4 regions of the Sporosarcina sp. So3-204 genome follow, and region 3 is predicted to be linked to each of the others. Evidence: riboswitches for the same ligand, from Rfam matches in the RefSeq annotation. Region 3 holds a riboswitch; each other region holds the start of a gene.
What was found. A riboswitch is a leader RNA that binds a small molecule or an ion and turns the genes downstream of it on or off. The one in region 3 is predicted to bind S-adenosylmethionine.
Positions count from the first base shown of each region.

Region 1: it holds a riboswitch for S-adenosylmethionine, as region 3 does, so the genes downstream of both, AC3RV6_RS01040 (O-acetylhomoserine aminocarboxypropyltransferase/cysteine synthase family protein) here and AC3RV6_RS14220 (hypothetical protein) in region 3, are expected to answer to the same signal.
Region 2: it holds a riboswitch for S-adenosylmethionine, as region 3 does, so the genes downstream of both, mtnW (2,3-diketo-5-methylthiopentyl-1-phosphate enolase) here and AC3RV6_RS14220 (hypothetical protein) in region 3, are expected to answer to the same signal.
Region 4: it holds a riboswitch for S-adenosylmethionine, as region 3 does, so the genes downstream of both, AC3RV6_RS15840 (PLP-dependent transferase) here and AC3RV6_RS14220 (hypothetical protein) in region 3, are expected to answer to the same signal.

Region 1 is NZ_CM176485.1:207,082-209,284, forward strand. It holds gene AC3RV6_RS01035 (sulfite exporter TauE/SafE family protein) at 1-661, shown strand, start outside; SAM riboswitch class I at 764-880, shown strand; gene AC3RV6_RS01040 (O-acetylhomoserine aminocarboxypropyltransferase/cysteine synthase family protein) at 995-2,203, shown strand, end outside.
Region 2 is NZ_CM176485.1:1,314,476-1,316,678, reverse strand. It holds gene mtnK (S-methyl-5-thioribose kinase) at 1-744, opposite strand, end outside; SAM riboswitch class I at 814-989, opposite strand; SAM riboswitch class I at 1,137-1,241, shown strand; gene mtnW (2,3-diketo-5-methylthiopentyl-1-phosphate enolase) at 1,306-2,203, shown strand, end outside.
Region 3 is NZ_CM176485.1:2,881,289-2,883,491, forward strand. It holds gene AC3RV6_RS14210 (YqhV family protein) at 169-441, opposite strand; gene AC3RV6_RS14215 (UPF0158 family protein) at 661-1,053, opposite strand; gene AC3RV6_RS14220 (hypothetical protein) at 1,111-1,389, opposite strand; SAM riboswitch class I at 1,464-1,569, opposite strand; gene AC3RV6_RS14225 (STAS domain-containing protein) at 1,873-2,203, shown strand, end outside.
Region 4 is NZ_CM176485.1:3,211,822-3,214,024, forward strand. It holds gene AC3RV6_RS15835 (bifunctional homocysteine S-methyltransferase/methylenetetrahydrofolate reductase) at 1-93, opposite strand, end outside; gene AC3RV6_RS15840 (PLP-dependent transferase) at 112-1,236, opposite strand; SAM riboswitch class I at 1,328-1,435, opposite strand; gene AC3RV6_RS15845 (cyclase family protein) at 1,592-2,203, opposite strand, start outside.

The DNA of each region.
Region 1 (2,203 bases), 1.1 Mb from region 3:
TCTACTAGGGTTTGCAGCATTCTCTTCGCATGAAGTTTCAGGGATTAGTGCGGTACAAGTATTATTTGCAACACTATCAGGCGTGTGGGCTTATCGTAAAAGTGACTACATTAACAAAAAACTAGTTATATATATGGGATCCAGCATCATTATCGGGAGTTTTATAGGTGGTTTTGGGTCAACCGCGATGTCTGAAGGAGCTGTGAATTTCGTATACGGCATTTTAGCGACAATAGCAGCAGTTATGATGTTCATTCCGAAAAAGCAGTTAGATGATGTTCCAGCTGATCAATTAATATTTAATCATTGGTTAGCGGCGGCATTTTCTTTTATTGTTGGAATTGCAGCAGGAATTGTAGGCGCAGGTGGTGCTTTTATTCTTGTACCAATTATGTTGGTTGTGTTGAAAATACCTACTCGAATGACAATTGCGACTTCACTAGCAATTACACTTATTTCCTCGATCGGGTCAACAATTGGCAAGGTGTCAACTGATCAAGTGCTTTACGGACCTGCATTGGTCTTGATTGTAGCTAGTTTAATCGCTGCACCATTAGGCGTGAAGATTGGGCGGAAATCAAATACGAAAGTATTGCAAGGGGTTTTAGCGTTCCTTATTTTAGGGACGGCTATTAAAATATGGCTAGACTTCTTATATTGAGTTGCTAGTATGAAACTTCAGAACAATTACTAAATAACGCTTGACATTCAATAGAGTGTCCCTCTATACTGTGTAACAAGATGGAAAACAGAATCAATCATACTCTTATCAAGAGCGGCAGAGGGAATAGGCCCTGTGATGCCCAGCAACCGGCAAGTTATGAACTTGCACAGGTGCTACTTCCTACAGTTTCGTGCAAACGATTCTGAAAGATAAGAGGAGGAATTAGCGAAAGCATAACCCTCTTCTTAAGTGAAGGGGGTATTTTTATTTTCTGAAATTATCCCTAACGCACCCGTATATCTATCTAAAAAACACTGGAGGTAATAGAAAATGACAAACTTAAAACCTGAAACACAATTATTGCACGGCGGACAACAACCAGATCCAACAACAGGATCACGCGCTGTACCAATTTATAGAACGACTGCATATGTATTCCCTGATACGGAACATGCACAAGGTGTATTTGCATTGCAAAAGGCAGGTAATATCTATTCCCGTATAACAAACCCTACTGTTGATGTGTTTGAACAGCGTGTTGCATTATTAGAAGGTGGTTCCGCAGCAGTTGCTTTATCTTCAGGTATGGCAGCAATTGCTTTCTCTGTTATGAATATCGCAGAAGCTGGGGATGAAATTATTGCAGCTAGCAACTTGTATGGTGGTACATTTAACTTATTTGCAGTAACACTTCCACGTTATGGTATTAATGTGAAGTTTGTTGATTCGACTGACCCTGAAAACTTCCGAGCAGCGATTACAGATAAAACGAAGGGGATATTTGCTGAAACTGTGGGTAACCCAAGTTTAAATGTTCTTGATATCGAGGCTGTTGCAAATATTGCACATGAAAATGGACTTCCATTACTTATTGACAATACATTCCCATCACCTTATGGTTCAAATCCAATTGAATTTGGTGCAGATGTGGTTATTCATTCAGCAACAAAATGGATTGGCGGACATGGTACAACAATCGGTGGCGTAGTTGTTGATGCTGGAAAGTTTGATTGGACGCAAGGAAGATTTTCTGGCTTTACGGAGCCGGACACGACGTATCATGGTCTTCGATACGGTATCGATGCAGCAGGCGCGGCATTTGCAACGAAACTTCGAGTTCAATTATTACGCGACTTTGGCCCTTGCTTAAATCCGGATAGTGCATTTAATTTCTTACAAGGACTTGAGACGCTTCATTTACGAGTTCCAAGACATAATGAAAATGCGTTAGCAGTTGTGAAATTCTTGAAAGAACATCCTTCTGTAGAATGGGTTAACTATAATGGGCTTGAAGATCATCCATCTTATGAGCTCGGGAAAAAATATTTGAAAAACGGCTTTGGTTCAATTGTAAACTTTGGTATTAAAGGTGGACGTGATGAGGGTCGTAAAGTAATTGATAACGTGAAAATCTGGTCGCATGTTGCAAATGTTGGGGATGCGAAGTCACTTATTATACATCCTGCTTCAACGACACATCAACAGTTGAGTGCTAAAGATTTAGTAAAGTCGGGCGTTTCTGAAGATTTGATTCGTCTA
Region 2 (2,203 bases), 1.6 Mb from region 3:
TTCCGTTTCACTTACAAAAATACTTCCAGTATGCAAATCACCGTGTAATAAAGCTTCTGCTTCAGTTAAAAAAATTTTTTTCAGCTTGGCAACTTCTAATTTCAGCAATGTATTTGCCCAAATTAATTCGACATCTGATTTCAATAAATCTTCTATGTTATTTGTTTCTGCATTGAAAAATGGATCTGTAAAAACGAGGTCTTCTGATATTTTGCACAGTTCTGGATTGGAAAATTCCTTAACTAACTTCTTCTTTTCAAAAGGATGCAAGGCAAAATCCGATGTATAGAATAGTGTCTTAGCAAGATACTCACCAATATCTGATGCAAGCAACGGATAATTATTACCTGCAATTAATCCTTCTCTCGCAACCGTTAAATGTGATAGATCTTCCATAATCGTTATTGCTAATTCAGTGTCAATTTCGTATACTTTTGGCACTAAAGCAGGTACAAACTCTCCGTGTTTTTTCAAAGCATTCGCTTCAATTTCTGCACGTTTCAAAGTTAGCGGCCAGCTCTCTCCAACTACTTTTGCATAAGGCAATGCTTGTTTAATAATTAAAGACTTTTTTGTAATAACATCTGTTAATAGAAAGACATAATTTAAGTTTCCATCGCCAATTTCCTTACATATCAAATCGGCATGCTCGGAATAAAAGCGATTGTTTTTTGCGATTTCAATCGCTGACTCTTTAGTTAATTCAACATATTTCTCATATATAGCTGTTGTCACATCACTCATCCTTTCTTTATCCAAAATAAAAAGCCCTATCCATAATGGAAAGAGGCTAAAGAATAAGAAATTCCTTGCCTCTCATCTTTCAGAATCCATACGTTTACACGTCATCATCTGATGGAATTAGCACCGTGCCCTACAGGAATAAAATTCCCAGGCGCCAAAGTAAAAGCGCCCCGTTTCACAACGGTATTAAGGTCGGTTGCTGGGCGTCATCGGGCCAATTTCCCTATGCCAGCTCTTGATAAGAGTTATACAATTCAAAAAGTTATGCTATTTAAATAATATTCTAGCACTTAATTGCAAGTCATGTCAATTCTATTTTTTCAGTTTTTGATAATATTGACAAATCTCTTTATGAGTGAAATAATCAGACTACGATTTTAATTGAATAGCTAATCTTATTTAGAGTTGGTGGAGGGACAAGCCCAATGATACCCGGCAACCGAACCTTCAAAGGAAACGGTGCTAATTCTTGCAGCTAAATTGCTGAACAATGAGAAGTCGTTCTTGAAACCTCTTCTAAATTAGAAAAGGTTTTTTATTTCGTAAAGGAGCTGAAATAAAATGAGTGGTCTAACAGCAAGTTATCAACTATACGGAAAGCAAGGTTCAATTGATAAGAGAGCAGAAAGCATTGCACTTGGTTTAACAATTGGATCATGGACAGATCTGCCATTACTTCAACAAGAACAATTAAAAAAACATAAAGGTATTGTTGCTTCTGTCACCGAGTTCCCAGAAACACCTCATCCACATAAACCCGGGTTAATTAAAGCAGAAGTAAAAATCACATATCCTGCTGCAAACTTTTCAGCAGATTTACCAGCAATACTGACAACCGTATTTGGTAAACTATCATTAGATGGCGAAGTTAAACTATTGGATTTAGAATTTGATGATTCACTTTTGCAACACTTTCCTGGTCCACGTTTTGGTATAGATGGGATTCGAGGTAAACTTAATGTACATAACCGACCATTAATTATGAGTATATTTAAAGGAGTCATTGGTAGGGATCTAGATTACCTTACTGAACAACTTAGACAGCAAGCACTTGGTGGTGTGGACCTTGTCAAAGATGATGAAATTCTTTTTGATAACCCGTTAACCCCTTTTGAAAAAAGAATTTCAATTGGAAAAAAAGTGCTGCAAGAAGTTTTTGAAGAAACGGGACAACGTACATTATATGCAGTTAATTTAACCGGACGAACGTCAGACCTAAAAGATAAAGCAAGAAAAGCAAGAGAACTAGGTGCGGATGCATTGTTATTTAATGTTCATGCTTACGGACTTGATGCCATGCAGGAATTAGCGGAAGATAACGAGATTCAATTACCACTTATGGCGCATCCTGCTTTCAGTGGTGCGTTTACATCTTCTCCATTTTATGGTGTTTCGAGCTCCCTTGCTCTTGGTAAACTTTCACGTTATGCAGGTGCGGATCTTTCTCTATTTCCATCAC
Region 3 (2,203 bases):
CTACAATATCAATATATCCTAAGTCTACTTATCGGACTTGAAGGTATTTTAAGAACCCATCTTTAGAGTTCAATAAAAACTTAAAATCACCACTACATCAAAAAAGCTGTTTAATTAGGAATTCTCCCAAGTTAAACAGCTTAGTTAAACCGTTGCCCGCACTCGTCCTTAATTGGCTTTCAAACTGATAAGAATTAAGGTAATTCCTGCAAACAAGCAAACCATTCGAGTCAAAGAAACCTTTTCTCCTAAACCCATTAATGCAATTCCCGTTGTAATAATTAACACGCAAGGTCCCACTAATGCCAATAATGTATTGATATAAAAGGCTTTTTCTAAATCATTCAATTTGTACATTAGCATTGCAGCCGTGATATCTACACTACCTGAAAAAATCCTTAACAAGATAATCATCAAAAGTGCTCTTTCAATCAATAACAATGCTCCTTGTATTTAAATTTTTCCATATTAGACATTGTACAGTGTATGTAAGTTTTAATACTTTCATTATAGAAATATGAAACAGATCAGCTTATTACTTCATTCAATTTATACCAGATCCCCCACCACACAATATTCAGTTGTATTCATTGAAACGAAAAAGTACCAGCAATTAAAACAGTATAAAACCGTTTTAGTCGCTGGTACCTATTTTATTCTTTATTTGTTTTCACTCAACCAAATAGTCATTTTGTTTTCTGCATATTCATTTTCGTACGTATACCATTCATCACCAAGATCCAAAGTATGTAGTTTATCCTTAAACTTTTGGATTGGCTTTCGTTCTTTGAGCATTGTTAATAAGTGCTCAGATGTATCTTTATCCTGTTCATTAGCGAAAAGCACCATTAAATCATATGCTTCAGTGGATAAAATTTGTGGTATCACAACTAAATCCTTTGTTGCATCACTATCATCCCAAACAATTATAGGTTCTTCTATGTCCGATTCCGGATTATCTACGACTATCTCTTTTGTAACTCGATTATAAACACTCGACATTTCCTCGTTGTTAAATAAAAACGCTTCAACCAATTCGTTCAATAAAGACATTAATATACCACCTTTTCAATTCTAAATAAAATTTGTAATCATTTCGATTTTGACAAATCAAAAGACGATGTGTTCACCAAATACATCGTTCATTATATCACGTTTCTTCTGCTCTACTATTAAAGTCAAACGATTAATCTCTTCCTGCAGCTTCTTAATCTCATCCAATTCTTCTTGGATATAAGCCTTCGATATTGAATCGCCTTTTTCAAAGTAATCAATTTTCTTTTGCAATTTAGCGATTTCATGATGCCGCCTCATCGAACTGGAAGAACTTGACACTTTATTCTCTTGTAATTGTTCACGTTGCGCATATAGATCTTGTAATTTCTTCATAATAAACCCCCAATTTTTTCAAACAAAAACCCTTCCCTAAAAGAGAGAAGAGTTTTTTGCATACAAAAAATTTCTACTCATCATTCAGGTGTGGTTCCTCCTGTTGGATGTAGCACCTTACCGGCTGGCAGGTTGCTGAGACTTCGTAGGGCCAATTCCCTCCATCTCTCTTGATAAGAAAAGAGTCTGTTGTTCGATTAGCTTAATTATAGGGTGAGTTTAGCTTGAAAGTCAAATGGTTTAAGGATTCTCAAACATTTAAAGTCCTTCTTTTCTAGAAATAAATCTTTATTTCTTAGGAATCATACAATGCAAAAACGAGTGCCCATGCATACTGTTATGTCTAATGGGAATGCAGATTATTTTACCAAACTCGCGAAATTTAATAGTGGGTAAAGGACATGTTAGTTCAGTTGACAGTATATCTTTTAGTATAATTATTTTTATAGTTTAAAGTATACATATATGGGAATAAAATATTCAATGTACATTAATCTAGGGGGAAGAGATTTGGAAAAACTATGGATAGATGAAGATATTAAAAAGTATGTTAAAGATCATAAACAAGATTTTGAAAACCAATTATTAAGTCAAGCTGTAAATGTTGGAGATAAAATTGACGATATCTTAAGAATTGGGGAAGTTGACCTTATTAACAATGCACACAAACTAGTGAATTATGTCATTAATGGAGATAAACTTACGGAACTTCAATTATTTGCCAAACAAGAAGGAATAGCATGGGCTACCCATTCGATACCGTTATCTTTTAAACTGGAATGGGTACAAGCGATTCGCAGGACTCTTTGGAACC
Region 4 (2,203 bases), 330 kb from region 3:
AAAACATCGATCCACGCCATGTGAATAGAGAAGCGAGCCCATTGCACCGTCCCCTATTAAAATGCGTTCTTTTAAAGTATCTAGCAAGTTCAATAACTACACTTCCTTCTCCTAGACTTTCTGTTTCAACAAATCTTTACATACCTCAAAAGCTTGTTCAAAATCTATAATCAAATCATCTACATGTTCAATCCCTACTGATACACGTAGTAAGCAATTTGTTAAACCATATTCATTTCTTTCTTTTTCAGGAATATCTGTATGGGTTTGAGTCGCAGGATAAGTGATAAAACTTTCAACTCCACCTAAACTTTCTGCAAAAGTAATTAAATCTAATGATTTTAGAAATGTCGGGACAAGTGCCTCATCCTTAATTAAGAAGCTAACCATACCGCCTCTACCAGGATAATAAACATCAGTTACAAGCGAATGAGCAAGTAAGTATTCTTTCACTTGTTTAGCATTTCGTTCATGTTGCGCCATTCTAATCGCTAACGTTTTTAGACCTCTCATTAAAAGCCAACAATCAAAAGGTGCTAAGATTGCGCCTGAAGCATTGTGCAAGTATTCCAGTTCTTCTCCTATCTCTTTACCTTTTGATACAACGACACCAGCTAGTAAATCATTATGTCCGCCTAAATATTTAGTAGCACTATGAATGACAATATCAGCACCTTCTTCAATTGGACGTTGAATATACGGACTATAAAAAGTGTTATCAACGATTAAAAGTAAATCATTTTTTTTCGCGAATTTAGAAGTCTCCTTAATATCCGTTTCTTTCATCAATGGATTTGTCGGTGTTTCAAGGAATATTGCTTTTGTGTTTGGTTGGATTAGTTTCTCCAACTCATCTGGATTCTCACCGTTCCAATAAGAGAAAGTAAAGCCATACTTCTTCTCAAATATTTCGAACATTCTATATGAGCCGCCGTAAATATCTCTGGATACGATGAAATGATTATCTTTTTCAAATAACATAAATACGAGTTGAATTGCACTCATCCCTGAGCTGCAAGCAAATCCATTGTCACCATTTTCAAGTCGTGCTAATCCTTCTTGTAATACGTCCCTGGTCGGTGTTCCCGTTCTAGAATACGCATAACCGTTACCTAATCCTATTTCATCATGTCTATATGCTGTTGAAAAATACACAGGGGTGTTAATTGAACCTAAGCTTTCGTCTTTCTTATTGCCAATTTGCGCTAACTCAGTTTCTTTTTTATAATTAACCATCAACTAATCCCCTCTCAATAATAAAAGCAAATAAAAAAATCACCTTCCGTATTTCGCTAGGAAGATGATTCTAAAAAATAAATTAGAGGTCTGCTCATCTTCCAAGTCATTTTCAGACTTGCTGGAATTAGCACCTTGCCAAAACTTGGCGGTTGCTGAAGTGTCATAGGGCCAGTCCCTCTACCTCTCTAGATAAGAAAATCTATTAAGTTGTGTGATTTGTTTATTAACATCACTTTACATCAATGTATTTTAATTTGCAACACTTTTAAGAAAGAATAATCAAGTCTATATAGTCAATGTATTTAATAAATTCAGACTTCGATAGTATTCATATTTACACATTCGTTTTTAATTAAGGTAAGATTGCAAAAGATCTTACAGGAAATCCTGATGCTTTTTCTGGTTTCGGTACGATATTAAAGATAATTGCACCAGTAGCTGGTAATTGATCAAGATTCGTTAACAATTCTACTTGGAACGTATCCTGTTCAAGCACATAGTATTCACCATGTAGCGCTTTATTACGTTGAAAATCAATACTCGAATCAGTATCGTATGTTTCATGTCCAACTGCTTTTATATTTCTTTCCTCATATAAAAACTTTAAGGCATCTAGCCCCCAACCTGGAATACGGTTATTTCCTTCGGCATCCTTATTATTAAACGCCTCTTCGTTTGGCCAGCGTTTGCTCCAATCTGATCTAAGCGCGACAAATGTCCCTGCGTCAATTTTGCCATGTACTTCTTCAAAATCTAATACATCTTGTACTGTTAGCGTAAAATCATGATTTTCAGCAGATTCACTCGATTTGTCAATAACGACAAGCGGTAAAACCAATTCCTTTAAATCTAATTCTTCGACATATCTGGTGTCTCTCACAAAATGAATCGGTGCATCGATATGTGTTCCGTACTGTCCTGCAAATTTGAAACTTTGCGCAAAAAATCCATCGTCATGATCAAA